DNA from 3 places in the Citrobacter braakii genome. Region 1 is predicted to be linked to each of the others. Evidence: predicted binding sites of a transcription regulator. Region 1 holds the regulator's gene; each other region holds the start of a gene.

Region 1 (10,697 bases):
AGTAGTTCCAGCATGGCTCTCTCCCGAAATGAAATACTCTCCACAGCTTTACAAGAAACATGCCAAAATTAATATATTGATTTATAAAGCAAACGCCCCGCGACGAAGCGCAGGGCGTGGTGAAATTCACTAACTTTTGGTGAAAACTTAACATTTGTCTGCCACCAGCTTCAGCGCATGTTCCAGAACCTCAATATCTGCCCCGGCTTTATGCGCATTTTCGCTCAGATAGCGACGCCACTGCCGTGCCCCAGGAATCCCCTGAAACAGTCCCAGCATATGGCGCGTGACATGCCCCAAATAGGTTCCTTTACTCAGTTCACGCTCAATATATGGATACATCGCACGCACTACGGCGACCGGATCGGCATCTTCGCTGGTGACAGCAAAAATCTCGCGGTCAACGGACGCCAGAATGCCTGGGTTTTGATAAGCTTCGCGCCCCACCATCACGCCATCCATATGTTGCAGATGGATTTTCGCTTCTTCCAGCGATTTTATGCCACCGTTGATCGACATCGTCAGATGCGGAAAATCGCGCTTTAGCTGATAAACACGGTCATAATCCAGCGGTGGGATTTCGCGGTTTTCTTTCGGGCTTAGCCCGGACAGCCAGGCCTTGCGGGCGTGGATGATAAACATCTCACATTCACCGTTACCGGAGACCGTGTTGATGAAATCGCACAGGAATTCGTAGCTGTCCTGGTCATCAATACCGATACGGGTTTTCACCGTTACCGGAATCGATACCACATCGCGCATCGCTTTGACGCAATCAGCGACCAGTTGCGCATTCCCCATCAGACAGGCACCAAACATTCCATTCTGTACACGGTCGGAAGGGCAACCCACGTTGAGGTTAATTTCGTCATAGCCCCGTTGTTCAGCAAGCTTTGCGCACTGCGCCAGCGCAGCCGGATCGCTCCCGCCCAGTTGCAAAGCGACCGGATGTTCTTCTTCGCTATACGCCAGATAATCGCCTTTACCATGAATGATCGCGCCGGTGGTTACCATCTCCGTGTAGAGCAGCGTCTGGCTGGACAGTAAGCGCAAAAAGTAGCGGCAATGTCTGTCCGTCCAGTCGAGCATCGGCGCGATAGAAAAACGATGAGCGGGAAAAGCGGTAGACTGAGATTCAGGCAGCATGGCGAATATTCAAGCATCCGGTTAAAAAAGGGGCGCTACTATAGCATAGACCGTTACGATAGTGAGCCACATCCTCGCGGTTCCCCCTCCCTGCTCCCCGACAAGCGCTATTTACGCCCCGGTTTTCCGTCGTGAGATCCAAAAAACTGCGGCGGATGGTCGACCCAACGGTCCTCACGCGTGGCGGCATAAACCGGATTAAGCGGATAATAAATACGATTGTATTTTTTGTTCGCCTCACCCACGACCAGCAGACGAACCTCTTCACTGGTGTTATTGATAAAGGTGTGACACACGCCGGTGCCCGCCGGGAAACCGACGCTGTCGCCCGGCTCCAGCTTCCATAAATAACCGTTAATCCAGGCTTCAGGATATCCCTCCAGCACATAGATAAACTCTTCCTCATCACTTTCAGCGTGCGGATACGAGGTGCGTCGGCCCGGCGGCAGGCGCTCATGATGAATGCCGAGTCGCCCTAACCCCAGCTTGCGGGCAAGCGGCGCACCTATGGAAAACAGCTCATCGCTGTCGGGATAGGTGGAGTCATCAGCCCCCTCAACTTCACGCCAGTGACGAATACAATCGGGTCTTTTCATGATTATTTTCCAGTATTGCGATGGGTCAGGTATAGCACACCGCGGTGGATCTCGGTGTTTTAAACAGAACATGTTAAAGTAAGGGATTAACCTTGCACGCAAATCGAGGCGCCAAATGGACAAAACCACCACGCAGGAGTTATTGGCTCAAGCTGAAAAACTCTGTGCGCAACGCAACGTACGGCTTACGCCACAACGCCTCGAAGTGCTGCGCCTGATGAGCCTGCAGGAAGGCGCAATCAGCGCTTACGACCTACTTGACCTGTTGCGGGAAACCGAGCCGCAGGCCAAGCCGCCGACCGTGTATCGTGCGCTTGATTTTCTGCTGGAACAAGGGTTTGTGCACAAGGTGGAATCCACCAACAGCTATGTGCTTTGCCATCTGTTCGATCAGCCAACTCACAGTTCCGCAATGTTCATTTGCGACCGCTGTGGTGTGGTAAAAGAAGAGTGCGCGGAAGGCGTGGAAGACATCATGCATACGCTGGCAGCAAAAATGGGCTTTGCCCTGCGACATAACGTTATTGAAGCCCACGGACTATGCCCGGCCTGTGTGGAGGTTGAGTCATGTCGTCACCCTGGCGAATGCCAGCATGACCATACGATTCAGGTGAAGAAGAAAGTTGGGCGTTAAGCGGGTGGGAGAGCGTACATCCTTGTACTCTCAGGAGGGAAGGGTTAATTACCAGCGGTAATCATTACGTTTTTCCCAATCGGTCACTTCTTTCTCCGCCTGATCTTTCGCGTAACCGTAACGCTCCTGGACTTTACCGACCAGTTGGTCACGTTTACCTTCAATGACCGTCATATCATCATCGGTCAGTTTGCCCCATTGCTCTTTCACTTTACCTTTAAACTGCTTCCAGTTACCGCCGACTTCGTCTTTATTCATCATCAAGTCCTCATCGTTAGGTTGTGAATAGCGAGAGTGCCATGTCCAGACACATGCTGTTTTTGCTGGACGTGAGAATAAGTGTAGTCAGGGATTCTGGGTTTTATTTACTATTCGGAATTTTTAACCATCCGTTCAGGCAAACCAGGTTCCATTACGCCAGTGACGCCGCCAGATAAAGGCCAGGGAAAGCCCACGCAGCGCGAGAAAAACGGTTAACGCCAGCCACAAACCATGATTTCCCAGCAACGGTAAAGCCAGTAGCGTTAATGCGAACCCTGCTGCGGCAACGGCCATACTGTTGCGCATTTCTGCAGCCCGTGTCGCTCCAATAAACATACCGTCGAGCAGATAACACCACACTCCCACCAGCGGCAAAACCACCTGCCAGAAAAGATAGCGATCGGCCAACAGTTGGATTTGCGGCAGCGAGGTCAGCAGCGCAACAATCTGCTCGCCAAACAGGGCGTAAACCAGCGAAAACAGAATAGCCACAATACCGGACTGTCGACAGGCCGCCCGCCAGACATCAAGCAACTGGCTGCCATCCCTCGCCCCATAGGCCTGACCCGAATGCGCTTCCACAGCATAGGCAAATCCATCCAGCGCGTAGGCGGTAAACGTCAGCAGAGTCATCAGAACGGCGTTAACCGCGATGATGTCGCCTCCCAAACGCGCGCCCAGAACCGTAATGGCCCCAAAGCAGAGCTGTAGCAGCAGCGAACGCAGCATGATGTCGCGGTTGAGCGCCAGTAAACGACGGAAGTTGCCACGCCACGCCAGCTTCAACATTGCCAGCGAAATTCCACGCATATGCAGGACTTTGCGTACCATCATCAGGCCAATCAGCAGCGTGGCATATTCGGCAATCACCGTCGCCAACGCCGCCCCCTGCACGTTCATATGCAGGCCCATTACCAGCCATAAATCGAGCACAATGTTGAGAATATTTCCGACAATCAACAGGATAACTGGCGCGCGCGCATACTGAACGCCAAGCAGCCAGCCGAGCAGCACCAGATTCGCCAGCGACGCGGGTGCGCTTAACCAGCGGATTTCCAGAAAACGTCGGGCCTGCTCCAGTACCGCCTCACTTCCGCCGACAATGTGCAGAGCCAGATCGATAATCGGCGTACGGAACAGTGCGATAAGCAGCCCCGCGCCCAGCGCCAGCAATAGCGGCTGCACCAACGCGCGCGCCAGCGCCTGCGGATTTTTCGCGCCAAATGCCTGCGCGGTAAGGCCGGTGGTACTCATGCGCAAAAAAAGCAGCAGCATAAAGAGAAAGCTGGTCGCCGTGGCGCCAACAGCAACGCCGCCAAGATAGACCGGACTGTCCAGATGACCAATCACCGCGGTGTCCACCAGTCCCAACAGGGGAACGGTGATATTGGAGAAGATCATCGGTAAGGCGAGGTGCCAGAGTGCTTTATCAGAAGAGGTAAAGAAAGGCATACAGGAGAGCCTGAGAAGAAGTTAGATATACTGAAAAAAGATGCTGTGTAGGCCCGGTAAGCGTAGCGCCACCGGGCAAGTTGCCGGATAGCGACGTAAACGTCTTATCCGGCCGACAGGTAATCAACAGAAAATTACAGCCATTCACCGTTACGAATGACGCCTACCGCCAACCCTTCAATAGTGAAGTTTTGCTCGCGCAGGTCGACAACAATAGGTTTAAATTCGCTGTTTTCAGGCAGGAGTTCAACCTTGTTGCCCTGCTTTTTCAGGCGCTTAACGGTGACTTCGTCGTCGATACGGGCAACAACAACCTGACCGTTACGCACATCCTGAGTTTTATGCACAGCCAGTAAATCACCGTCCATAATACCGATGTCTTTCATCGACATACCGCTAACGCGCAGCAGAAAATCGGCGTTCGGTTTGAACAGTGAAGGATCGACCTGATAGTGGCCTTCGATGTGCTGCTGCGCCAGCAGTGGCTCGCCTGCCGCTACGCGTCCGACAAGCGGTAACCCTTCTTCTTCTTCCTGCAGCAGTCGAATACCGCGCGATGCGCCGGATACAATTTCAAGAACGCCTTTACGCGCAAGCGCTTTCAGGTGTTCTTCAGCGGCGTTTGGGGAACGGAACCCCAAACGCTGCGCGATCTCCGCACGCGTCGGTGGCATACCTGTCTGGCTGATGTGATCCCTAATGAGATCAAACACCTCTTGCTGCCTGGCCGTTAACGCTTTCATTCCGCCCCCTGGGTGTATATACAGTTATGCTGTGAGTATATACAGCTAAAGGTGATTTTGGAACCGCAAACTGCACAAAAAACAGGAGATTTATGCAGTTGTGGAATCTTTATCGCAAATGCGACCACAACAGGATGCCCCAGGTGATCAGAGCGACAAAAATAGACAGCAATACCGCTGCCGAGCCCATATCTTTCGCCCGACCGGAAAGTTCGTGATACTCAGAGCCAATACGGTCAACCACCGCCTCAATCGCACTGTTGAGGATTTCAACGATCATCACCAGCATCACGGAACCAATCAACAGCACGCGGGTAATGGCGTCGACGTCCAGCCAGCAGGCGATGGCTACGCCCAACAGTACGGCAACGCTTTCCTGGCGGAATGCCGCCTCATTGATCCATGCGGCGCGAAAACCTTTCCAGGAATAGCCTGCAGCTTTGATAATTCGGGTGAATCCAGTGGTATTATTGGCCATCAAAAAGAACCTTTTTACATTATTAGCGTCAATGTCATTGTAACGTTACCCCGTTTGTTTCAGGGTGTGGCAAAGCAGCGCGAAGTATGACCGGATACACCAGAAATTCACTAAACTTTCTGATATCCTTGCAGCGCATTTGCATTATTAACCAGAGGCTTTACATCGTTTATGTCCGGCTGGCCACGAATTTACTACAAATTACTGAATTTACCATTAAGCGTCCTGGTAAAAAGCAAGTCTATTCCGGCAGAACCTGCCCCGGAATTGGGGCTCGATACTTCGCGTCCCATTATGTACGTCCTACCGTACAATTCAAAAGCAGACTTGCTGACGCTGCGTGCCCAATGTCTGGTGCACGATCTCCCGGATCCCCTGGAACCGCTGGAGATAGACGGAACTCTGCTGCCGCGCTACGTGTTTATTCACGGCGGCCCGCGCGTGTTCACCTATTACACGCCGAAAGAAGAGTCCATTAAGCTGTTCCATAACTATCTCGACTTGCATCGCAGCAATCCAGACCTGGATGTGCAAATGGTGCCGGTTTCGGTGATGTTTGGCCGTGCGCCTGGGCGTGAAAAAGGCGAGGTCAATCCGCCGCTGCGCATGCTGAACGGCGTACAGAAATTCTTTGCTGTGTCCTGGCTGGGTCGCGACAGTTTTGTCCGCTTCTCCCCATCGGTCTCCCTGCGTCGCATGGCGGACGAACACGGTACGGATAAAATCATCGCTCAGAAGCTGGCTCGCGTGGCGCGCATGCACTTTGCTCGTCAGCGTCTGGCCGCAGTCGGCCCGCGCCTCCCTGCCCGCCAGGACCTGTTCAATAAGCTGCTGGCCTCAAAAGCTATCGCTCGCGCGGTAGAAGATGAAGCGCGCAGTAAAAAAATCTCCCACGAAAAAGCGCAGCAAAATGCCATTGCGCTGATGGAAGAGATTGCCGCCAACTTCTCCTACGAGATGATTCGTCTGACAGACCGTATTCTGGGCTTTACCTGGAACCGTCTGTATCAGGGGATTAACGTTCACAATGCGGAGCGTGTACGTCAGTTGGCGCACGATGGGCACGAAATCGTCTATGTTCCGTGCCACCGCAGCCATATGGACTATATGCTGCTGTCGTACGTTCTGTACCACCAGGGGCTGGTTCCGCCGCACATCGCTGCCGGTATCAACCTGAACTTCTGGCCAGCAGGTCCGATTTTCCGTCGTCTGGGCGCGTTCTTTATTCGTCGTACCTTCAAGGGCAACAAGCTCTATTCCACCGTTTTCCGCGAATACCTGGGCGAGTTGTTCAGCCGCGGCTACTCGGTTGAATACTTTGTCGAAGGAGGCCGTTCACGTACCGGGCGTCTGCTCGACCCGAAAACCGGCACGCTGTCGATGACCATTCAGGCGATGCTGCGCGGCGGTACGCGTCCGATTACCCTCGTACCCATCTACATCGGCTACGAGCACGTAATGGAAGTGGGCACGTACGCGAAAGAGCTGCGTGGCGCGACGAAAGAGAAAGAGAGTTTGCCGCAAATGCTGCGTGGCTTGAGCAAGCTGCGTAATCTGGGTCAGGGTTATGTCAACTTTGGCGAACCGATGCCATTGATGACTTACCTCAACCAGCATGTACCGGAGTGGCGTGAATCGATCGATCCTATCGAGTCCATCCGTCCGGCCTGGCTGACGCCGACGGTGAATAGCATTGCCGCCGATCTGATGGTACGCATTAACAATGCAGGCGCGGCCAATGCCATGAACCTGTGCTGTACCGCGCTGTTGGCCTCCCGCCAGCGCTCTCTGACCCGTGAGCAACTGACTGAACAGCTCGACTGCTATCTGAGTCTGCTGCGCAACGTGCCGTATGCGGCAGATTGTACGGTTCCTGCGCAGAGCGCCAGTGAATTGATCGACCATGCCTTACAGATGAATAAGTTTGAGGTCGAGAAAGACACCATCGGTGACATCATCATTCTGCCGCGCGAGCAGGCGGTATTGATGACCTATTACCGCAACAACATTGCGCATATGCTGGTTCTGCCTTCGTTAATGGCAGCCATTGTGACTCAGCATCGTCGTATTTCACGCGCCGCGCTACAGCAGCATATTGATGCGCTGTATCCGATGCTGAAAGCAGAGCTGTTCTTACGTTGGGAGCGTGATGAACTCACCGGAGTGATTGACGAACTGGCCAGCGAAATGCAGCGCCAGGGACTGATCGCCCTGAACGATGACGAACTGCATATCAATCCGGCCCGCTCCCGTACGCTACAGCTGTTGGCGGCAGGTGCTCGCGAGACGTTGCAACGCTACGCCATTACCTTCTGGCTGCTGAGCGCGAACCCGTCTATCAACCGTGGCACGCTGGAGAAAGAGAGCCGCACCGTGGCGCAACGCCTCTCCGTACTGCACGGCATTAACGCGCCGGAATTCTTCGATAAAGCCGTGTTCAGCTCTCTGGTGCTGACGCTGCGTGACGAGGGATTCATCAGCGATACCGGAGATGCCGAACCGGAAGAGACGATGAAGATCTATCAGATGTTGGCCGAACTGGTCACGTCAGATGTGCGTCTGACCATCGAGAGTGCCACACAGGGCGAGTAAGCATAAAAAAACCGGTCGAAATGAAATGACCGGTTTTTTATTTTGCAGGCTAAGCCAAACTCAAAAATGCCAGTAGCTCATCGCCAGCCCTAAGAACAGCACCAGACCGACGTAGTTATTGTTCATAAACGCTTTAAAACAGGCATCACGCTCGCGATTGACGATCAGTTTCTGCTGATATACAAACAGCGCGCCGGCCACCAGCAGAGACCAGTAATAACCCAGTCCCAGCCCGTTTAGCCAACCCACCAGCGCCATCAGCACCAGTACGCCCACCTGCAGGATACCAATGATCAGCTTGTCGTTTTGACCGAACAGAATCGCGGTCGATTTAATGCCGATCTTCAGGTCATCATCGCGGTCAACCATCGCATATTGGGTGTCGTAGGCCACCGCCCAGAGAATATTGGCAAGGAACATCAGCCAGCAGCTCAGCGGTACGGACTCGCTCACGGCGGCGAACGCCATCGGGATCGACCAGCCAAACGCCGCCCCCAGCACCACCTGCGGCAGGTGCGTATAGCGTTTCATGAACGGGTAAACCCACGCCAGCGCTAACGCCGCAACGGACAACAAAATGGTCATCGTGTTGAGCGTCAAAACCAGCAGGAAGGCCAGCAGTACCAATACGACGAACAGCGTTCGGGCCTCTTTTTCAGTGACGGCCCCGCTCGGCAGCGGGCGATTTGCGGTGCGTTTAACGTGTCCGTCAAATTTCCTGTCGGCATAATCATTCACCACGCAGCCGGCAGCGCGCATTAACCAAACGCCAGCAACAAAAACCGCCAGGATCCACAATTGCGGCATGCCTGGGGTTGCCACCCACAATGCCCACAGCGTAGGCCAGAGCAGCAGTAAGGCACCGATTGGCTTATCCGTACGCATCAAGCGGTGAAATGCCAGCAGCTTATTCTGCGTCAGACTCCACTCCATCTTTATCTTCCTCTCAGTACAACGGCGATGCAGGTAGAAAAAGCTCGGTAAGCATCAGCGGCTTACCGCTCAGCCGCAGGCGGGAACGGCGCCCCCACAGCGCTGCATCGCGGCCAATCTCAATAAAATCTCGGGTCAATGTCGATGATGTAAACAGGTAACGTCCGAGCGGGGTTTTCCCCAGATTTTGTAAGGCCAGCTCAGGGCCGCACAAGGTTGATTCAGGCACCACGGTCCGCCCGGCAAGCCAGGGTTCACCATCCGCGCATAACAGGATTTCACGTAACCAATAACGGGACTCTTTAGGCAGCAGCGGCAGCTCTTCAGGCACCTCATTTTGCCCAACGAATGCTTCGCGAATCAACGTTACGGTGACCTGTTTTCCCTGCTGCTCAAAACGTTTAGTCATGGAATCTTCCAGTAACAACCAGTCGAGCAGTTGGGCGTCCAGCGCCGGGATCGCATCAAAATAACGCAGCGCACGCAGTTGCGTTAACGCAGGGTGTGGCATGCCTTACTCTCCGATTTATAACTTGAAGGCATTGTATCGCAGAAAATGCATTACGGGGTGAGCAAACACAATTAAGTGATCGCCAGAGCAACATAAGTGTAACAATTAGCACCGAAGGATAAAAAAAGGTGCGCCAGGAGACGCACCAGTTGTTGCAAAATCAACAATGCGGGGCGATGTTTACCCCTTGCCTTTTACACTGCTGATAAAGGTGGATCGGGCAGATTTGGATCCCAGACGCTCAGCTTCATCAAGCAGCTTCAGCGCTTTATCGACATCGCCTTTCGCAACGGCATCCTTAATGCCCTGGTTAAAATAACTTTCCGTGTCGTTCAGCATCGGCTCACTTTTCTTCACCGGTTGTGGCGCTGGAGCAGCAACGGCTGCTGCCGGAGCCGCATAGGTCACCGCAGGTGCGGCGGTATTGCCCACCGTGACAGGACCAGGGCCGGATGAACCAAACAGCGGCCCGACCAGAACACTGGAGGAGGAGCTGGTTTTGACTTTCAGTTTCAGTAAACCGTCGGTGGTATGACGGGCGATCGGGTCTGGAATATCCGGAATAGCGTTACCTACGCCCTTGGCATAGGCTTTTGCCGGGTCAAGCAGGGTTGTGGTCTGCTGGAGATCTTTATCAGTGGTAAAGACCAAAACATAGAGTTTTTGCTGACCCAGCGCTGGCGTCAGACGCATTACCCCTTCCAGACGATCGGCACTCATCACGCCGGGCTCCTGGTAGGTAAAATAGCTGCTGGGGAAGAACGCAGATGGCGTCATGTTTTGGTCAAGAATTAATACGTTTGGCGCAAATACGCTGGTTTGTTTATTCACTTCACTGGACAGCGTCAGGGTGAGCTCGCCAATATTCGCCGGGACGCTATACGCAGCGACCGGGCCAGTAATACCGGCGACATCCAGACGCTGACCCGCTGTCGCAAGCGGCGAAGACTGGGTTTTGGATTGATCAACAGGCGTCCAGGTTAACTGCTGCAGCGCCGCAGTGGGAATAGATGGGGCCGCGGTGGTGTTCTGCGGAACAATATTCACATCGGCCAGGCTGATGCCAGGAGCGCTGGCAAATAACCCTGCAGATAAACAAAGGGCAACGAGACTTTTCTTCATTTTCATTGTTATCACCTCAGATAGCATGGGTTCAGCGGTAGCCAGGCAATAGCGCGCTAAACCGTAATCAAGAGGGGCTTGCGCCCCTCTTTCGGTCTTTACGTCAGGTTAGTGCTGAATTACCACCAGATTTCCATCTGGGCACCGAAGGACCACTCATCGTTGTCGCCACGGCTGGTTGTGCTGAGGCCAGAGTTCGTTGCCGCTGCGAATTTGGTTACGTCGTTAC
Region 2 (10,697 bases), 240 kb from region 1:
GATATCGCGGTTTGGATTACGTGCCAGCGCAGTAAGCAGAATGGAACGCACGTAAGAGAACCCTGTACCACCGGCAATCAGGATCAGCGGGCGCTCGTCTTCATCACGCAGCCAGGCTTCGCCATGCGGAATGTCGACCTTGATTTCCCGGTCTTTCAGAATGCGGTCCATCACAGCCATGGCATAAAGATTTAGCTCAGAGGCGCCAACGTGCAGCTCAATGAATCCTTGCTCGTCCGGCGTGGATGCCATGGAGAACGGACGCTTATCCCTTTCGTCCATCACGACCATTAAATACTGGCCAGCACGAAAGGAAAACGCCGCGTCTGGCACTAAACGAACGCGATATACGGTATCAGTGATAGCTTCTACCGAGGTCACTTTACAGCTTAAGGTTGTCATGCGCTCTCTCTGTCGGATCAATAGGCAAAACGATCGCGCCTCAGGCGCTTTTGCCGTCATTAAAGATGGCCAGTTCATCCCAAATTGCGTCAATACGCGCAGTTACTTCAGGATCTTTTTTAATCGGGCGTCCCCATTCGCGTTGGGTTTCGCCCGGCCATTTATTTGTGGCATCCAGCCCCATTTTTGAACCCAGGCCGGAAACCGGCGAGGCAAAGTCCAGGTAATCAATTGGCGTATTCTCTACCAGTACCGTATCCCGAGCCGGGTCCATACGGGTAGTAATTGCCCAAATCACATCATTCCAGTCGCGTGCATTGACATCATCATCGCAGACAATAACAAATTTGGTGTACATAAACTGGCGCAAAAACGACCAAACACCCATCATGACGCGTTTGGCATGACCAGCGTACTGTTTTTTCATCGTCACCACGGCCAGACGATATGAACAGCCTTCCGGAGGCAGGTAAAAATCGACGATTTCCGGGAACTGCTTTTGCAGAATAGGAACGAAAACTTCGTTCAGCGCCACGCCAAGCACCGCGGGCTCATCAGGCGGACGTCCGGTATAAGTAGAGTGATAAATCGCCTCTTCACGCTGGGTAATGTGCGTGACGGTAAAGACCGGAAAGCTATCTACTTCGTTGTAGTAGCCGGTATGATCGCCATACGGTCCTTCCGGGGCCAGCTCACCCGGTTCGATATACCCTTCCAGCACGATTTCAGCACTGGCGGGCACTTCCAGATCGTTGGAAATACATTTGACCACTTCGGTCTTGGTGCCGCGTAACAGCCCGGCAAATGCGTACTCGGATAATGTATCAGGGACGGGCGTCACGGCCCCCAGAATGGTCGCAGGATCTGCCCCCAACGCCACCGAAACCGGGAAGCGTTCGCCAGGATGCGCCGCACACCACTCCTGGTAATCGAGCGCGCCGCCGCGGTGGGAGAGCCAGCGCATAATGAGCTTGTTTTTGCCAATCAACTGCTGGCGATAAATACCCAGATTCTGCCGCTCTTTATGTGGGCCACGCGTTACGGTTAGCCCCCAGGTAATCAGCGGTGCGGCATCTTCCGGCCAACAGGTCATAATCGGAATACGGTTTAAATCGACGTCATCACCGGAGTAGATTTTTTGCTGACAAGGCGCACCGCGCAACCGCTTAGTCGGCATGTTCAGCACCTGCTTAAACTGCGGCAGCTTATCAAACAGATCGCGGAATCCTTTCGGTGGCTCCGGCTCTTTCAAAAACGCCAACAGTTTACCGACTTCCCGTAGTGCCGAGACATCTTCCTGCCCCATCCCCATCGCAACACGCTTCGGTGTGCCAAACAGGTTACACAGCACCGGCATTGAATAGCCTTTAGGATTCTCAAACAGTAACGCAGGCCCGCCAGCACGTAGGGTGCGATCGGCAATTTCAGTAATTTCCAGGTGGGGATCCACCTCAAGCGAAATGCGTTTGAGCTCGCCCTGCTGTTCAAGCAGCGTCAGGAAGTCGCGTAAATCGTGATATTTCATGGCGTCTATTGTGGCCTCTTCGTAAGCGCTTCATTATACGGCGTTCATCATTGTGATGCTGTATTTTTGTTAAATTAGCGTGAACTCTGGCGATACATATAAGCCCTGGGAGTATATACCCGTTGGGTTTCAGCCTGCTTTGAGGCGGGTATAATTAACTTAACTCATGGCTTTTGCTATGCTAGCGCTCAGAACAAGCGAATAAGAGTTATTATGCAATCCTGGTATTTACTGTACTGCAAACGTGGGCAACTTCAGCGAGCCCAGGAACACCTGGAAAGACAGGCGGTGAACTGCCTGACGCCTATGATCACCCTGGAAAAAATGGTGCGCGGTAAACGTACCACAGTCAGTGAACCACTATTCCCTAATTACATGTTTGTCGAGTTCGACCCGGAAGTGATCCACACCACCACGATCAACGCCACGCGTGGTGTCAGCCATTTCGTTCGTTTTGGAGCGACGCCTGCGACCGTCCCATCCCCCGTAATTCACCAGCTTTCTATCTACAAGCCTGAAGGTATTGTTGACCCGCAAACCCCTCAGCCAGGGGACAGCGTGATTATTACTGAAGGGGCGTTTGAGGGACTGAAAGCGATCTTCACCGAACCGGATGGCGAAGCGCGTTCCATGCTACTGCTTAACCTCTTGAATAAAGAGATTAAGCAGAGTGTGAAAAATACCGGTTTTCGAAAAATATAAGTCGTTTAGAAGATCACTTCGAACAGCGTTCTGACGTTGGCATCAATGGTTGCTGACAGCCATTGAGGATCTTCCCCACGCCAGTGAGCAATTCGCTCAAGAATATGCGGCAGGTGCGCCGGTTCATTGCGACGTGACGTCGGTTTAGGCGTTAAGTCGCGAGGGAGTAGATAAGGTGCATCGGTTTCTATCAGCAGTCTTTCCACCGGAATAAACGGCAGCAGCTCCCGCAGTTCCATCCCCCGGCGTTCATCACAGACCCACCCGGTGATACCGATATAAAGCCCTCGGTCCACGCAGTCCTGCATCTCCTGGCACGAACCGGTGAAACAGTGCAGCACCGCGCCTGGGAGGCTGTCCAGCCACGGCTCCAGCAACGTCAGAAAACGCTCATGCGCATCCCGACAATGCATGAAAATCGGCATCTGCAGTTCAGCAGCAATGCGCAGTTGCGCTTCAAAAGCACGTTCCTGCTCCTGCGGCGTGGAGAAATTGCGATTGAAATCCAGGCCGCACTCACCAATAGCGACTACCTTCGACTGGTTTGCCAGCGCGATGATCTCGTCTTCCGTTGAGGATTGCCATTGGCTGCTGTCATGCGGGTGCACGCCAGCCGTGGACCAGCAATGCGGATAATGCTGCGCCAGCTTTAACGCCTGCTGGCTTTCGTGAAGGTTTGTTCCGGTCAGAAGCATACCGTTTACGCCCGCAGCAAAGGCGCGCGCCACGACCTCATCCCGGTCTTTCGCAAATTGTGAACTGGTTAAATTAACGCCAATATCAAACATGCTTCCTCCCATATGACAACCGCCCTGACGGGCGGTTGAATTTATTCTTCAGTTTTCTCGGTGGCTTCGGCTTCTTTTGCTTCTTCAGCCTCGTTGTCCTCATCTCTCGTACGTCGCTTACCGACATAGAAACGAGAGAAGAAAACACCCACCTCGAACAGGCAGTACATCGGTATCGCCAACAACGTTTGCGAGAAGACATCTGGCGGAGTCAGTAGCATCCCGACGACAAAAGCACCCACCACAACATAAGGACGTTTTTTGCGTAAATCATCTGGCGTCGTAATGCCCATCCAGCATAGCAGCACGATGGCGACAGGCACCTCAAAAGAGACACCGAAAGCCATAAATAGCGCCATTACAAAGCTGAGATAGCTGGCAATGTCCGTTGATACCTGCACGCCTTGCGGAGCCGTGTTGGCCAGAAAACCAAACGCTAACGGGAAGACAACAAAATAGGCGAATGCCATGCCGATGTAGAACAACAACGAACTGGAAACCAGCAGCGGAACAACCAGACGGCGTTCATGTTTATACAACGCTGGCGCAATAAATGCCCACACCTGGTAGAGGATCACTGGCGCTGACAGGATCAGCGATACCATGAAGGTCAACTTGATTGGGGTAAAGAACGGCGAAGCCACATCGGTGGCGATCATCGTTGCACCCTGCGGCATCTGTTTAATCAACGGCGCCGCGACCATATGGTAAATATCGTTGGCAAAGTAAACCAACGCCAGAAAGATCACGATTACCGCAATGATGCAGTTCAGGAGTCGCTTACGCAGCTCAATAAGATGCGTGATGAGCGGTTGGGTATCTTCTACAGCCATGTTTACGGTTTATCACTCGACGAGGGGGAGGATTCGGCAACAGGTGCGACAGCTTTCTTTTCTGCATCCATTAACGTAGCGGAAGTGTTTTCCGTTGGCTCTGGCGTTTTAGCACCCGTGGATTCCGGTTTTTGCTCCGGCGAACTGGCCTGGTTTTCAGCGGCAGCAGGGGTGACCCCTTCTCGCTGCGCTTCAGCTTCTTTCACCACCGGATTATGGATAGTGTGCGCTTCATCGCTCTCTTTCTCAGGATCGTGCACACTGTAAGAACGCTTCATCGACTCTGCCGCTTCACGCAGCTCATCCATTGAGGCTTTCAACTCCGGGGTCAGATTTGTCAGGCTCGCTTTCTCTACTTTCTTCAGGCTGTCCTGAAACTCCTGAAGCTTAAGCTCCTGGGTCAGTTCATTCTGAACAGTAGTTGCCAGGGAACGCAAAGCACGAACCCAGCCAGCAACCGTTTTTACCGCTACAGGTAAACGTTGCGGCCCCAGGACGATGAGGCCGATCACGAACACCAATAACAGTTCGCTAAAACCGATATCAAACACGGATTATACCTGCTCTTTATCTTGGCTTTTGGCGTCTTCTTTTTTCACTTCGCCCTGCTTATCGGTAATGGATTTAGCAGTAAAATCAGCATCCTGGCTGGTTTTATCTTGCTTTGGCTCATCATCACCCATTGCTTTTTTGAAGCCTTTAATCGACGCGCCAAGATCGGAACCGATGGAGCCGAGTTTCTTGGTGCCAAATAGCAGTACAACGATGACGGCAATGATCAACAACTGCCAAATACTGATACCACCCATACATGTTCCTCTGTCATAGATGATGAATTAATAAGGCCGTAGTATACGTTACACGACCTGCCTAGGGCGATGAAAAATTCAGCGCATTTTGCGCCAGCCGATCAACCAGGCTAAGACACCGCCGGCCATTAACCAGCCCGGCATAAGCCCCCACTCAGGACGGCTTACCAGCAGGAATGTTCCACTGAGCAACAATGTTGCACCAATGCCCAATAAATAACGGGATTGTCCCTGACGTACATGATTCGCGTGAAGCTCGCGGGCAATCTTATCAACACTGTGCTGTAAATATTTGCCCTGGCGCAAACTGTCATACACCAGTTCAGGTATTTCTGGCATTTTTTCGACCCAGAACGGTGCTTTTTCTTTAAATGCTCTAACAAGCGCCGGAATACCGACCTGATCTTTGATCCAGGATTCGAGGAAAGGCTTGGCCGTTTTCCACAAATCTAACTGCGGGTAGAGCTGTCGTCCGACACCTTCAACGTACAGCAGCGTCTTCTGTAGCAATACCAGTTGAGGCTGAACTTCCATATTGAATCGGCGCGCTGTGTTGAACAGATTTAACAGCACATGACCAAAGGAAATCTCCGCCAGCGGTTTTTCGAAAATCGGCTCGCACACGGTACGAATGGCAAATTCAAACTCTTCTACGTTGGTATCCGGCGGAACCCAGCCAGAATCCACATGCAGTTCAGCAACTTTGCGGTAGTCGCGGTTAAAGAACGCGATGAAGTTTTCAGCCAGATAACGCTTATCTTCTTTGTTTAAAGAACCCACAATCCCACAATCAATACCAATGTATTTCGGGTTTTCAGGATGCTCATAACTCACGAAAATGTTCCCAGGGTGCATATCCGCATGGAAAAAGCTGTCGCGGAATACCTGAGTAAAGAAGACCTGAACACCGCGTTCAGCCAGCAGCTTCATATTGGTGCCGTTCTTCTCAAGCGAGGTGACATCTGAAACGGGAATACCGTAAATGCGCTCCATCACCATCATGTTCTGACTGCAATAGTCAGAGTACACTTCCGGGATGTACAGCATTGGGCTGTCTTCAAAATTACGTCGCAGCTGAATCGCGTTCGCCGACTCGCGCAGCAGATTCAGCTCATCAATCAACGTTTTTTCATATTCACGGACCACTTCTGTTGGTCGCAGGCGGCGACCGTCTGGCATCAGGCGAGGTACCCAACGAGCAAGGCGGTAGATCAGTTTTAAATCCGCTTTAATTACCGGCAGTATGTCCGGGCGGATAACTTTGATCACCACCTCTTTCCCATTCGATTTCAGTCGCGCGGTGTGAACCTGAGCAATAGACGCAGATGCCAGCGGTGTGATCTCAAAATCATCAAACCATTCCTCGACGGGCAGCCCCCCCATCGCCTCTTCGATTTGTTCTTTCGCTCTTTGCCCATCGAATGGGGCTACCCGATCCTGCAATAGCGCTAGCTGATCGGCGATGTGCGGCGGGAAAAGATCACGGCGGGTAGAGAGCATTTGCCCGAACTTGATCCACACCGGGCCGAGCTCCTGTAAAGCCAGTCTCAGCCGTTCTCCCAGCGGTTTGTCTTTATGTCGGTTGGGCATCCAGAACAGCGTGTAACGCCACAACCGGAGCGGCAGCGTGATACGCATTTTGGGGATGAGTTCATCAAGACCGTAGCTTAAAAAAGTGCGAATGATGAAATAAAGGCGCCGTACTTCACCTGGCGTCATTTGGCCTCCAGTTTTTCCAGCCGTTTGGCCAGAGATTCGACCGCACGCTCAACGGCTGCCGTTTCTTCTGCAAACCATGCAACCTCAAGCGGACCTGGAGCCATACGCCACTCTTCGGTGATCGCTTCGGCAACATAGCGCTGCTGGCGTTGAATGTTGTGGCACAGGAACTTCGCTCCACCACGCAAAACTTTGCTGACCCCTTCCGCGACGATATCGCCGGTATAAGGTGCTAACAGTTCTGCGGGATCAAACTCCGCCAGATCGGCCAACGCGACAAAATTCTGTACCACCTGGATATCGCCCTGAACCTCCAGCTCACCACTGCGGATAAGCGTGGTGAGTTGCTGCCGGTCGCGTAATTTCGGTAACACGCTGGCATGTGTGATTACGGTGCAATCGGCTTCGCCTTCCCATGCCCCCAGCACATCGACCTGGCGCTCACTAAACACCAGCACTAACGGTGTTGAAAATCCTTTGAGCTCAACACGCAGCACTTTGCCCTGTAAACGCGTTCTGGCTGACTTGAGCGCAGGAGAACGATACAGAAAGGTGTTAAGCAAATTTTCAACGCCGGCGGTCACTAAGGGTTTTAAAGGCATCCCCAATCTCCTGTCAGAACTTGTAACCACGATGCAGCGCCACGACACCTGCCGTCAGGTTGTAGTAATCAACGCTTTCGAACCCGGCATCTTGCATCATTGCTTTTAAGGTGTCCTGATCGGGATGCATGCGGATGGACTCCGCCAAATAGCGATAACTGTCTGCATCGCTTGCCACCATAGAACCAATGCGCGGCAAAACGTGGAAAGAGTATGCGTCGTAGGCTTTGCTCAGCGGTTCGATAATCGGCTTGGAGAACTCCAGCACCAGTAGACGTCCGCCCGGCTTCAACACGCGATACATAGATCGTAATGCTTTATCTTTATCCGTTACGTTGCGCAGACCGAAAGAGATGGTGATGCAGTCAAACGTGTTGTCTGGGAAAGGTAATGCTTCCGCATTCGCCTGAACGTACTCAACGTTACCCACGACGCCGATATTACGCAGCTTTTCGCGACCCATTTTGAGCATTGAGTCGTTGATATCCGCCAGCACAACTTTGCCAGTTTCGCCAACCATGCGAGAGAATTTCGCCGTCAGATCGCCCGTACCGCCCGCCAAATCGAGAACGGTTTGCCCGCGACGCACGCCACTGCAGTCAATGGTGAAGCGCTTCCACAAACGATGAATGCCAAATGACATTAAGTCATTCATAACGTCATATTTAGACGCCACAGAATGAAAAACGTGGGCCACCATGTCAGCTTTCTGCTCTTTAGCGACGGTCTGAAAGCCAAAGTGCGTCGTTTCTTGTGAATTATCCACCATCTCAGTGCCTGCTCATCCAAAAAATGTTCAAGAAGTGTAACAGATTGGGCCAATTTGCCCTACCCTTCTGCCCGGTTCAACTACCCCAAACGGACTAGTTTGATTGCTGGTTTACCGCTTCATCATCAGGGTAAGGTTCATCCTGCTGCGTCTCAGGGACCGAGCGCAAGCGGTACTCTTCATCCTGCGTAGTGGCTTGTTCAGCCAGTTCAGGATTAATCTCGCGCTTAATTTCCACGCCTAAACTGCGAAACGCTTCTGCCTGCGACAGGACGTTTCCACGGCCTGAAGAGAGTTTTTTCATCGCCTGTCGGTAGTTATCCTGAGCTTTATCCAGGCTTTGGCCAATTGCCGACATATCATCCACAAACAATCGCATCTTGTCATAAAGTTTGCTGGCCCGATCGGCGATCTGTTGCGCATTACGACTCTGATGCTCGTAGCGCCACAAGTTGGCAATCGTGCGCAATGCCACCAACAACGTGGTAGGGCTAACCAGCATAATGTTATTTTTAAGTGCTTCAGTAATCAGTTCGGGCTGTCTATCGAGCGCCAGTAAAAAAGCAGGTTCAACGGGGATAAACATCAGCACATAGTCAAGTGTGCGCAGCCCAGGAAGTTGCTGATAGTCTTTGCGCCCCAGCAGACGGATATGGTTTCGTACCGAGGCGATGTGCTCCTGCAACGCGCTCTCGCGGGTGTATTCATCTTCAGCATTAAAATAGCGTTCATAGGCGACCAGCGTCATTTTCGCGTCGATCACCACATCTTTGCCCTGCGGTAACCGGACGATGACATCTGGCTGCATCCGCGAACGGGCGTCGTTCTCAATGCTGACCTGGGTTTCGTATTCATAGCCTTCGCGCAGACCGGAAGCCTCAAGCACCCGGGTGAGTACGACCTCGCCCCAGTTGCCCTGCGTTTTGTTATCGCCTTTTAATGCCCGCGTCAGGTTTACCGCTTCCTGCGCCATCTGCACGTTCAGTTGCTGCAGATTACGAATTTCGTGCGCCAGAGTATGGCGTTCTTGCGCCTCTTTACCAAAGCTATCCTGAACCTGGCGTCGAAAACCGTCCAGTTGTTCGCGAAGCGGTGTAAGCAGGCTGTTCAGGCTTTGGCGATTTTGCTCATCTACACGACGGTTGCTGTGCTCGAAAATACGGTTCGCCAGATTTTCAAATTGTTCGCTCAGACGCTGTTCGCTGTTGATCATCTGGCGGATTTTATCTTCCGCATGCTGCTGCGTCGCTTCCAGTCGGGTAGTGACTTCTCGAAGATCGGCTTCCAGAGAGGTGTTGATGCTGTGCAGACTGCGCAATTCGTTATTGAGTAGTTCGCACTCATCGCGCCAGTGGGCTTCCTGTGAGAGCTGCTGGCGGGCGGCGCTTAGCGCAATATCCAGTTCGCGTCGTTCTTCGATGAGGTCAGCACGGATCCGATCGGCGTGCGCTTTTGTTGCTAGCCACCCCACCAGCAGCCCTGCGGCTAACGCCAGCACGGCACTCATCATAATTGAAATATCCACAACGCCCCCTTACAGCAACGACTTACCCGCACAAAATAGAATTGTGCTGTATAAACGTCCAGTTTAAAAGGAATTTCCTGCGAGGCACTACGCAAAATAAAAAGGCCGAACGCGTCGGCCTTTTTGAATAGACGGGAGAATTACAGTAAACGACGCGCAGCTTCCACCACGATTTTCACCGCGTGGCTTTCTGTTTGTTTCATCGTTTCCGCATTAGGGATCTCTTGCTGAGTACGGTTCACGATAACACCCGCGACCATACCGGCACGCAGACCCTGGCTTGCGCACATGGTGAGCAGCGTAGCAGATTCCATTTCGTAGTTCATGACACCCATAGACTGCCACTCTTCCATTGAGCCTTTGAAACGGCTCACTACGCGACCAGAGAAGGTGTCATAACGCTCCTGGCCCGGATAGAAGGTATCAGAAGACGCGGTAACGCCTACGTGGGTGGTGGCGCCGATAGATTTCGCCGCTTCCACCAGCGCGGTGGTGCACTCGAAGTCCGCGACGGCCGGGAATTCCATTGGCGCGAAGTGCAGGCTTGCACCGTCCAGACGGACAGATGCTGTGGTGACCAGTACATCACCTACGTTGATATGTGGCTGAATGGCGCCAGTCGTACCGATACGCAGGAAGGTACGAATGCCCAGCTGTGCCAGTTCTTCTACGGCAATAGAGGTTGACGGACCGCCGATACCGGTAGAGCACACGATCACGGCTTTACCATCCAGCTCAGCACGCCAGGTAGTGAACTCGCGATGAGATGCCAGCTTAACCGGCTTATCCATCAGCGCGGCGATCTTTTCCACACGCTCCGGGTCGCCAGGGACGATAGCGAGCTGAGCCCCTTGTAAATCGTTCTTAGTGAGGCCGAGATGAAAAACATCAGACTTAGACATAAAAACTCCTCTGTGAATCGGTTTTGTCAGAAGAAGCAAAAACACACTTTACCGAAGGCATGAACATATTTTCGTGACAGTCATCACTATGATGTAAATCAATTGCATTCCATTACCATAA
Region 3 (10,697 bases), 2.2 Mb from region 1:
TGCCGCCTATACGTTCAAAGGCCCTGGGAACAACGTTACCCCAAAAAGATATTGGCCCCATGATCACCACCAGCGTGATCAGAGGCCATGTACCTTCGGGAATGTTTAACAGGCGTACCAACAGAAAAGTAAGGAGAAACGCCAGCGCAATGCGAATACCATGCACCACACGATAATGACGATACAAACGAATTTCAAAAGGACTCAGCGATTTGTCTGCACGCACTCATGCACTCCGTCAGGGAATAGCAAAGAAGCGAATTGTACCTGTTTTTAGCGTGAAAAGATCATCCTGATTTACACCCCAAACAGTTACTTCGTCTGCACTGGCACGTACATTTCAATGTCCCAGTAACCGTCCTCCATGCCATTGTTCATATAAACTTCAAAGCAGGGTTTAGCGGCTATCGCATAAGTCGTATCCTGCAACAGGCGCTCGAAGAACTGATACCAAGGCTTCGCAAAATCGTGATTCTCAACGCGCGCAACGGCGACAGCATAGTCGCCACCCGCCAGTTCGGTGAGGATCACCCCTTCGCTGTTTTCCTGGATTTCAAAACCTTCAGGCACAGAAACCACGGTATCACAGCGCAGTTTTTCCGCAGGAACAACATCAGGGTTGTCGTAATAAACAGCAATCCATTCCAACGGCACAATCTGTTTTCCGTCGACCCACTTCATTAATTGCTCAAACCCCTGCTTCACCGTTTGTTCCCACGGTCCAACCATATGGAAACCGGCAATCATGCGTTTATCGACCAGCTTTATCTCGTACTCCATACAACCTCCACCGTTACACTGTATTTATATACAGTGTAATTTCTGGCTATGTCGGCCACAAGGAAATAGTGATTATTATGTGAGCAGATTCGCACTCTTGCCAGTCAGACGCATCAGGAAAAACTACGCCTTGTGGTGGAAATAGTCGCTCAGGCGCGAGAAAACGCCGCCTTCGCCGACGGATTCCAGCGTAACCAGAGGCCAATGTGCCACCAGCTTATCCCGATCGTAGAGTTCAATCTCCCCCACACGTTGATGCGCAGCGATGGGAGCAACCAGCTCTTTCTTATCAAGGACATATTTTGCTTTGATGTTAGGGACTTCTGCTTTAGGCAGGGCCATCCAGAAATCCTGCTCGGTTCCGAGGCTGATTTTTTCTTTATCGCCATACCAGATCCGTTCAGTGCCAACCTGCTTACCGCTACGCAAAACCTGCACTGTATCGAAGTTGTGTTGCCCCCATTGCAGCAGTTTACGTGCCTGATCTTCGCGCCCTTTAGCACTCTCCGCGCCCATCACCACCGCAATCAGGCGGCGCTGACCATCGACGGCGGAAGCAATCAGGTTAAACCCGGCACCGGACGTATGCCCTGTCTTCAGGCCATCTACGTTCATGGTTTTATCCCACAACAAGCCGTTACGGTTTTGCTGTGTGATGCCGTTCCAGGTAAGGCTTTTCTCACTGTACATATGGTAGAAATCCGGTTCCCCGTGGATGATAGCGCGGGACAGCACGGCCAGGTCGTACGCGGAGCTATGCTGACCCGGCGCATCCAGACCATGTACCGTTTCAAAATGGGTGTCCTGCAGGTTCAGTTTTTGCGCATAGTTGTTCATCATCGCGACAAACTGCGGCTGCCCTCCGGCGATGTAATCCGCCAGTGCCACGCAGGCATCATTACCGGAATCAACAATTAACCCACGGCTGAGGTCACGTACCGAAACGCGATCCCCTTCTTTCAGGAACATCAAGGATGAACCGACAAATACCGGATTATCTTTTGCCCAGGCATCGCGCCCGACGGTCACAATATCTGTCGGACTAATACGCTTGCTGTCAATTGCGCGATCGACAACATAGCCAGTCATCAGTTTCGTCAGGCTGGCAGGATTGCGCTGCTGGTGTTCATTACCGGCTGTCAGGATTTGGCCCGTGGTGTAATCCATTAACACCCATGCCCCGGCAGTAATCGCAGGAGGTTGTGGGGCGAAGCTCACGGCATCGCTCGCCCAGGCGGGCGAAAAACTCATCGTTAATAGTGAAGCGGCAATAAACAAACGGCGTTTCAACAGCATGTCCTCAGGAAAGGGAGAAATAGCCGTTCTTTTTACGGAAGTTCTGTCGAAGAAACATGGATAAATTGCAAGAAAATGTGACATAAGGCACATTTTCTTGCTATTAGGAAAGGGTTTCAGAGACAAATCTCGCCGGAACTACCCTTTACGCGGCGCGGTCTCTGCGTGATGACTGCGATGGCGGTGATAACCATCGATCATACTGCGAAAAATTTGCCCTGGCGTGTCACCCAGCGTGCACAGGTAAATATGCGCGCAGATGAACAGTAAGCCCACAATCGCTAACGCCATATGCAGCACCAGCATCACCGGCCCCGCCCCTACCACCTGTGGGTAGAGACATAGCAACCCGGTGATGATCAGTAGTGGAACCAGTGCGTACATGATGGCCAGGTAGGCCAGCTGTTGCAGCGGGTTAAATTTGTCCTCTGCCGTTGCGGCAAACGGGTGCGGCTCACCTTTCATAATGCCATACAGATAAAAGCGTGTTTGCAGCAGGCAGCGTGATATCAACCCGCTAAATTTCACGCGATAATGGCAGCCGTTGCCGCTGGTTGCGTTTATTAACACAAAGCCAATCCAGAAGGCCAGCAATGCGAAGCCACACCAAGTATGTACCTGCACCATTAAGGCCACCGGTCCGACAGAAAAGTGGCCAAACAGGCCGCTCAGCAGAAGCAGGATAAAGAGCAGCGCATTACCCCAGTGCCAGCGGCGGACCGCCAGCGAATAGAGGTAGTCCCGATGCTCTTCCCCGGTTGCCGTTTTGGGCGCCAGCATCCGACGTAACAGCGCGTGCGTTACCAGGCCCGCAATCATCAGCACAATAATAACGCCTGCATAAATGAGCCACAGCGGCCAGTAGTCCGGCGCATAGTTAAGCTCTGCTCCCCAGATAGAATTCATACATTACCCTCCTGATGGATCTCTTTACGCCGATAGACACTTACCGGACCGCTACGCGTATCCTGCTGGCGATAAACCTCTTTTTGATTAATCCAGTGCTGAATTTCCGGGTCATCGCGACGTCCAAACTTCAGCGCATCCGTCGGACAAACGGAAACGCAGGCTGGCGATTGTCCGACCTCCAGGCGAGTATCGGCGCAGAAGTTACATTTGTCGGCAATCCCCGTTTGTGGGTTGAGGTAGCGGACATGGAACGGGCAAGCGGCGACGCAGTAGTCACAACCAATACAGCGAGACTTATCCACTTGCACAATGCCATTTTCGTCACGAAATGAAGCGCCGGTAGGACAGACGCTGACGCACGGCGCATCTTCACAATGCTGACAGGAAACGCGAACAAACTGGAAGTGGGACAGCACCTCGGGTTCATGTTCGGGTGAACGGATCTGCACTTGTAGGCGACTAAATCCCTCCGGCACGTCATTCAGTACCTTGCAGGCAACCGTACACGCCTGACAGCCAATACAGCGTTTCTCGTCATGCAGCATGACATAAGGGTTTGTTGATTGATTCATGATGTTCTCCTTTCTCATGCCCGACGAAGCGTGACGCCAGCGGTGTGCACCACCGTACCGGAAACCGGACTGGTAACATGCGGAAGCAAATTACCGCAGTGAATACCGTGCGTCGTCGCCGCGGTTTTGGCTCCCGCCTTGGCGCCAAATCCCATATAAACGAACAGCGTATCGGGTCGTATTCCGGCAGTAACCAGCGCTTTGCCTTTTTCCTTACCGGTCGCATTTTCCAGCCAAATCTCATCGCCGTTTTTGATGCCTTTTTCACGGGCCGTTTGTGGGTGGATCCACACCGCGTTATCCCACATCAGCTCACTCAGCAGCGGTACATATTGCGTCGCGCCGTTGGTATGCACCGCCACTTTTCCCTGAATAAAATAGAGTTCATTGTCGCCTTTGAGGGCAAAATTGCGGGCGCGCGGAATACCGTAGCCAGGCAAAAGTGCTTCCAGCTCTTCAGAGTAGAGTTCAATTTTTCCAGACGGGGATTTAAAGCGCAGTTGCTCGCCATAGGTACCGTCGCCGTCAACCGCCACCGCGCCCGGATAACGCGCCACAAACTGACGCACTGCTTCAGGTTCCCGCAGCAGAAGCGGAACACCCCACTCCCGATATCCTTTCTGACGCAGTTCAGCGGACAGCGCATGATCACCATTAAGCTGGTACAGCTGCCGCGTCTGCATATCCTGCCAGGGGTAGAACTGCCCAAGGCCTAACTGCACGGCCAGCTCTTTCCAGATTTGCCAGCTCGGACGCGCATCCCCAATCGGCTCTACAACCTGCTGGCGCAGGGCATAGGCCGGATTCAGGCCCGACATGTCAGAGACTTCTTCATCGCGTTCAAGGTAGGTGCATTCGGGTAACAGATAATCGGCATATGCCGCGCTTTCGCTTAAATAGACATCGCAACTGACCACCAGATCGAGTTGTTCGACGGTTTTGACCAGATCAGGCCGACAGGTCACGGTTTGGAAAGGATTGTGGCGGGACATAATCCATCCCTTCACCGGATACGGCGTCTGGTTTAACACGGCATCGATGATGCTTTGCACCACGCCGCCGCCCGCCGCGATGTACTTGAATTGTGGGGCAACCAAATCGATGCGCTGCGCCGTTGGCTTGGGCAATTTGGCATCAGGTTTTGCCAGCACCGGAGCGACCTTCTCTCCGGCCAGCTTATTGTAGGTCGCCGCGGCTTTTTTCTGGTACAAGCCGCCTTCACGCTCAATATTTCCCAGCAGCGCATTGAGGGTGAAAATCATACGCCGCATATCAATTTCTTCTTGCGAAAACGTCGCGCGATGGCCAGGGCTGACGATAGCATGAGGCGCACAGGCGGCCATTTCGCGGGTGACCCGAACAATAACATCGGCAGGCACATCAGCCTGCTTTTGCGCCCATTCCGGCGTGGTCTCTTGTACCGCTTCTGCCAGTTGGTCAAACCCTGTGGTGTAGCGCGCAACGAAGTCCGCGTCATACAGATGTTCATTAATCATGACGTGACACATGGCCATTAACACCGGCAAGTCGCCGCCCGGCTTGAGCGCATGCCATTCATCCGCCTTGCTGGAGAAAACTGACAAACGGGGATCGAAGCTGACCATTTTTGCGCCCTTTTCCTGCGCGGTCATCAGTTCATGCGTTTCGGCAACCTCAATACCTTCATAGAGATTGTGGCCAAAAGAGACCATATAACGGGTATTGGCGATATCCATAGCCAAATCGCCGCCCATCATCACTTTGGCGGCAATCGATTTTCCGGCAGGGCATGTCGACGCATGCGTAAAGGTGTTTGGCGATCCAAACGCCGTTGCCAGCTGAAATAAATGACCCGAAAGCGAACCGGATTTGGAAGAGAATACGACCCCCTGAGGGCCATGCTGCGCTTTTATTGCCGTCATTTTTTCGGCAATTTCTTTGTAAGCCTGTTCCCAACTAATAACCTGCCATTCTCCGCTCCCGCGAGGCCCTGTGCGTTTCATGGGTTTGACAATACGGTGCGGGTCGTTGACCAGGCTAACACCACTGCCTCCGCGCGCGCAGACACGCGTGCCTTGTTGAGGCGCATTAGGGTTCCCCTGAATAAAAACCGTCTTGTTATTAATTACCTGTGCCTGTATTGGACAACGATAAGAACACATTTCGCACAAGCTTGGCGTCAGAGATGTTTTCCCCTTAATGCTCTCTGGAGAATTTCGCGCCAGTGCGCCTGGCGGAAAACTGCCTATCGCACAGGCTGAGCAACCGATACCCACTCCTCGCAAAAAATTACGCCGACTAATGCTCATATAACCTCCTGTTATTAGATATATCCAATTATTATATGGTGTTTAAATTATTAATTTTTAACCTCACTCACATTTCATTAGAATATAGAGCAGCTAACCGCCAAAATAAAAACCCATTGTTTATAAAAGAATTTTAAAATTTCCAGAACACAACAAATCAGCACCAAATAACAATAATGGTTCTCATTTATATTATTTATCAGCTCATAGATTTCAGACAATTTATTCCAGTAATTTCCCTTAACAGTGCAAAATTTATTAATCAATTCTATTTAAGCCTGTTCATCTCAATTTTATTGCGTACATCATTCAGCATTGATAATCGCTTTGCTGATTACCTCGCTATTTTTTGGTATTCTTGGACGAGCGCTAAATTGATCCCGGACATAACTGAACAATGAATGACGGCAAGCAGCAACCTGGTTTTCTCTTTCACGATTACGAGACCTTTGGTACCCATCCGGCGCTGGACAGACCCGCGCAATTTGCGGCTATCCGCACAGATAGCGATTTCAACATTATCGGTGAACCTGAAGTCTTTTATTGCAAACCCGCAGACGACTATCTGCCGCAGCCTGAGGCGGTGCTGATAACCGGTATCACACCGCAGGAAGCGCGTGAAAAAGGAGAAAATGAAGCCGCCTTTGCTGCTCGCATCCACGCCCTGTTCACGGTGCCGAAAACCTGTATCCTGGGCTATAACAACGTGCGCTTCGATGATGAAGTGACGCGCAACATCCTGTATCGCAATTTCTACGATCCCTACGCCTGGAGCTGGCAGAACGATAATTCACGCTGGGATCTGCTGGATGTGATGCGCGCCTGCTATGCCCTGCGTCCTGAAGGAATTAACTGGCCGGAAAACGACGACGGCTTACCCAGCTTTCGCCTGGAGCATTTGACCAAAGCCAACGGTATTGAACATGCCAATGCCCACGATGCGATGGCCGATGTATACGCCACAATTGCGATGGCGCAATTAGTGAAGTCGCGCCAGCCGCGCCTGTTTGATTATCTCTACAGCCATCGCAATAAGCACAAGCTGGCCGCACTGATTGATGTCCCGCAAATGAAGCCGCTGGTCCATGTTTCGGGGATGTTCGGCGCATGGCGCGGCAACACCAGTTGGGTGGCGCCATTGGCCTGGCATCCTGAGAATCGCAACGCGGTGATTATGGTCGACTTAGCCGGTGATATTTCACCGCTGCTCGAACTGGACAGCGACGCGCTACGTGAGCGGCTCTACACTGCTAAAGCTGATCTGGGAGATAACCCAGCCGTGCCGGTTAAACTGGTGCACATCAACAAATGCCCGGTACTGGCACAGGCGAATACCTTGCGCCCGGAAGATGCCGATCGCCTTGGCATTAACCGCCAGCATTGTCTGGATAATCTCAAAATACTGCGCGAAAACCCGCAGGTTCGCGACAAAGTGGTGGCCATCTTCGCCGATGCGGAACCCTTTACGCCATCAGATAACGTAGACGCACAGTTATACAATGGTTTTTTCAGCGATGCCGACCGTGCCGCGATGAAAATCGTTCTGGAAACTGAGCCGCGCAATTTACCGGCGCTGGATATCTCCTTTGTCGATAAGCGCATTGAAAAGCTGCTGTTTAACTACCGCGCACGTAACTTCCCCGGAACGCTGGATGAAGCCGAACAGCAGCGCTGGCTGGACCATCGTCGTCAAATATTCACGCCTGAGTTTTTGCAAAATTACGCCAATGAATTGCAGATGCTGAGCCAGCAATATGCAGATAACAAAGAGAAACTGATGCTGCTGAAGTCACTCTGGCAGTATGCGCAAGAGATTGTATAACTCCCACGTATAAAAAAACCGGAGAACATGTCTCCGGTTTTTTTTATCTAAATACAGCTATTACGCGATATCTTCGTCGTACTGTGGCACCGGGTTACGGAAACTTTTGGTCACGCAAGCCAGGTAAATCAGACCAATAGCGGCCCAGATCAGACCCAGAACCATTGAGCTCTCTTCCAGGTTCACCCACAGCGCACCAACGGTCAGCGCACCGCACATTGGCAGGAACAGATACTGGAAGTGGTCTTTCAGCGTCTTGTTACGCTTCTCACGGATCCAGAACTGGGAGATCACCGACAGGTTAACGAAGGTAAACGCCACCAGCGCACCGAAGTTAATCAGCGCCGTCGCCATCACCAGGTCGAAGTTAATTGCCAGCAGAGCAATCGCACCAACCAGAATGATGTTCATGGACGGAGTACGCCATTTCGGGTGGACATAACCGAAGAAACTTTTCGGGAACACACCGTCACGCCCCATCACATACATCAGACGCGCTACGCCTGCATGCGCCGCCATACCTGACGCCAGTACGGTAATGGTAGAGAAAATCAGCGCGCCGACCTGGAAGAACTTACCAGCGACATACAACATGATTTCCGGCTGCGAAGCGTCCGGATCCTTGAAGCGCGAGATATCCGGGAAGTACAGCTGCAACAGATAGGTGGAGACGATAAAGATCAGGCCACCAATCAGCGCGGTCAGGAAAATCGCCCGCGGGATCACTCGTTCAGCGTCTTTGGTTTCTTCAGACAGGTTGCTGATACCGTCAAAACCGGTGAACGAGAAGCACAGGATAGTCGCTCCCGTGATCATCGGGATCACATGCGCATCACCTGACCAGAACGGACGGCTGCTCGCCAGCGTACCGGCACCTTCCCCTTCGAACACGCCATAAACGACCATGCCGAGGATCACTGCAATCAGCACCACCTGCAACAACACGATGACGGTGTTGAAATTTGCAACAGATTTCAGACTGCGCAGGTTAAAGGCGGTCATAAAGGCCACCAGCGCCACCACGAATATCCATGACGGTATCGACGGCACCAGAGCTTCAAAATAAATTTTCGCCAACAGAATGTTGATCATCGGTGCGAACAGGTAGTCCAGCAATGATGACCAACCCACCATAAAGCCAACGGTCGGGCTAATGGATTTCTGGGCGTAAGTGTAGGCAGAGCCTGCAGACGGATAGCGACGCACCAGTTTACCGTAGCTCAGTGCGGTAAAGAGGATGGCGATCAGTGCAAAGGCGTAAGCTGTCGGGACGTGACCATCGGTCATTCCTGATACGATACCGAATGTATCGAACAGCGTCATCGGCTGCATATAGGCAAGGCCCATCATGACAACCGGAACCAGCGTAAGCGTTTTACGTAATTCCACGCGAGAGGTGTTTGGAGTAGCGTTATGCGACATGGTTATCCCCCATTACGGCGAAAACCGTCGCGTAAGCAAAAAATTGCCCCATTTTTTGTTAATCCTCAGCGACAACAACTGTCGATTTTTAAGTAAGTATCTATCCGGTACGAAGCCCGGCCTCTTTTATGAATGATTGGTTTGATGCAAAAAAATAACCGACGCGTATTAAAACGTCGGTTAATGTCATTTTTTGCAAGCGGCGTATTTTGCACTAATTTGGAGAGAAATAACAAGAGATTGAAGCTACTACAAAAGAATATTTTTTCTTAACTGATTGATTTATCAGCAGCCGTTTTAACGTACACCCCCGCAATAGCACTATTTGCTAAAATCTCATCCCGCCACCAGGCACTGGCCAACCCGGCTGTCTGTTCATTCCAACCTATCCACACGGGTTCAAAGATAATTTGTGCGACCACCTTTTTCTCAATCAGAGCGCCGCTCTCCAGAAATCGCTGTGCCAGGTAGCGCGGAATATAGCCGCATCCCAGACCACTGATTTGCAGTTCCAGCTTGGTTTTGAAGTCAAAAACGGTGATGGCTTCCTGATCGTCGAGCACCTGAGAGCCCGAGACGTTGGCATGCTGTGCATTGTCGCCAACCACAATTGCGCGAAAACGCCGGATAGTGCGACGGTTTAACGGTTCCTGTTCCTGCGCCAGCGGATGATGCGACGCAACCACAAACACCTGCTCCAGAACCCCTAGCTGCGCAAAGCCAAATTCGCTCGCGGCAGGCGGCTCATGCGTGGCGCCGACAATAATATCCGCCCGCCCCTGAGTGAGGGCATCCCAGGAGCCGCCCAGCACGCCATTGATAAATTTCAGGCGCGTCACACTGTGGTGTTGATAGAAAGATTCGATGAGTGGGGCCAGCAGCGAAAAGGGAAACGTATCATCTACGCCAATAACCAGTTCATTCTCCCAGCCTTCGTGAAGTTTAATCGCCTGCTTTTCGAGTTCGCGGACGGTGTGCAACACCTCCCGCCCCTTTTCCAGCAGCATCTGCCCGGTACGGGTAAACTTAGCCCGATGTCCGCTGCGATCGAGTAGCTGAATATTAAGATCGCTTTCCAGCTTATGGACGGTGTAGCTAAGCGCAGACGGCGTCTTAAACAATTTTGCCGACGCCGCTGCGAAACTGCCCTCTTTTTCCAATGCATCGAGGATGATAAGAACGTCCAGCAGTGGTTTCATACTCGCCCCCTGGCGGTATCAGCGGCACTCTGCTGGTCTGTCACTCCATCGGCATCACCAGCGGGTCAGGATACTGGTACTCAAACCCAAGCTCGTTACAAATACGGTTGCCATCAATGACTTTACCTTTACCGTTATCCTCATTGCCACGAAATTCCGGCGGCTCCATCCCCAACTGGCGGGCCATCTGTGGATAGAACACATTGCGCGCCGGATGCATAGGCGCACATATATTATAGATGTGTCCCCCTTTTGGCGCTTGCAGCAGCAAAGAGATGGCGGCAACCACATCATCCAGATGCACCAGATTGACGCCATGGTGTCCATCTGGCGCCGTCTTGCCAGCGAAAAAACGACCGGGATGTCTTCCCGGGCCGACAAGTCCGGCCAGGCGCAAAATATCCACCGA

Evidence for each region. The regulator LexA, encoded in region 1, represses DNA repair genes until DNA is damaged. The targets are predictions, from matches to a motif close to TNCTGTATGTACATACAGNA.
Region 2: the regulator LexA is predicted to act here: its motif matches at 9,719-9,738, upstream of rmuC (DNA recombination protein RmuC).
Region 3: the regulator LexA is predicted to act here: its motif matches at 797-816, upstream of sbmC (DNA gyrase inhibitor SbmC).

What each region holds. Positions count from the first base shown of each region.
Region 1 covers NZ_CP045771.1:623,845-634,541, forward strand. The annotation lists gene pspG (envelope stress response protein PspG) at 1-14, opposite strand, end outside; gene dusA (tRNA dihydrouridine(20/20a) synthase DusA) at 148-1,146, opposite strand; gene GFC06_RS02860 (cupin domain-containing protein) at 1,254-1,742, opposite strand; gene zur (zinc uptake transcriptional repressor Zur) at 1,858-2,376, shown strand; gene GFC06_RS02870 (CsbD family protein) at 2,425-2,634, opposite strand; gene dinF (MATE family efflux transporter DinF) at 2,770-4,089, opposite strand; gene lexA (transcriptional repressor LexA) at 4,224-4,832, opposite strand; gene GFC06_RS02885 (diacylglycerol kinase) at 4,942-5,310, opposite strand; gene plsB (glycerol-3-phosphate 1-O-acyltransferase PlsB) at 5,482-7,902, shown strand; gene ubiA (4-hydroxybenzoate octaprenyltransferase) at 7,963-8,835, opposite strand; gene ubiC (chorismate lyase) at 8,849-9,346, opposite strand; gene malM (maltose operon protein MalM) at 9,527-10,474, opposite strand; gene GFC06_RS02910 (maltoporin) at 10,588-10,697, opposite strand, start outside.
Region 2 covers NZ_CP045771.1:867,701-878,397, forward strand. The annotation lists gene fre (NAD(P)H-flavin reductase) at 1-402, opposite strand, end outside; gene ubiD (4-hydroxy-3-polyprenylbenzoate decarboxylase) at 443-1,936, opposite strand; gene rfaH (transcription/translation regulatory transformer protein RfaH) at 2,141-2,629, shown strand; gene tatD (3'-5' ssDNA/RNA exonuclease TatD) at 2,635-3,417, opposite strand; gene tatC (Sec-independent protein translocase subunit TatC) at 3,459-4,250, opposite strand; gene tatB (Sec-independent protein translocase protein TatB) at 4,253-4,801, opposite strand; gene tatA (Sec-independent protein translocase subunit TatA) at 4,805-5,059, opposite strand; gene ubiB (ubiquinone biosynthesis regulatory protein kinase UbiB) at 5,138-6,778, opposite strand; gene ubiJ (ubiquinone biosynthesis protein UbiJ) at 6,775-7,380, opposite strand; gene ubiE (bifunctional demethylmenaquinone methyltransferase/2-methoxy-6-polyprenyl-1,4-benzoquinol methylase UbiE) at 7,394-8,149, opposite strand; gene rmuC (DNA recombination protein RmuC) at 8,244-9,674, opposite strand; gene udp (uridine phosphorylase) at 9,815-10,576, opposite strand.
Region 3 covers NZ_CP045771.1:2,842,173-2,852,869, reverse strand. The annotation lists gene GFC06_RS13145 (FUSC family protein) at 1-226, opposite strand, end outside; gene sbmC (DNA gyrase inhibitor SbmC) at 313-780, opposite strand; gene dacD (serine-type D-Ala-D-Ala carboxypeptidase DacD) at 904-2,076, opposite strand; gene phsC (thiosulfate reductase cytochrome B subunit) at 2,215-2,982, opposite strand; gene phsB (thiosulfate reductase electron transport protein PhsB) at 2,979-3,557, opposite strand; gene phsA (thiosulfate reductase PhsA) at 3,572-5,845, opposite strand; gene sbcB (exodeoxyribonuclease I) at 6,243-7,667, shown strand; gene plaP (putrescine/proton symporter PlaP) at 7,728-9,089, opposite strand; gene yoeI (membrane protein YoeI) at 9,079-9,141, opposite strand; partial or broken gene GFC06_RS13100 (LysR substrate-binding domain-containing protein) at 9,304-10,288, opposite strand; gene GFC06_RS13095 (SDR family oxidoreductase) at 10,329-10,697, opposite strand, start outside.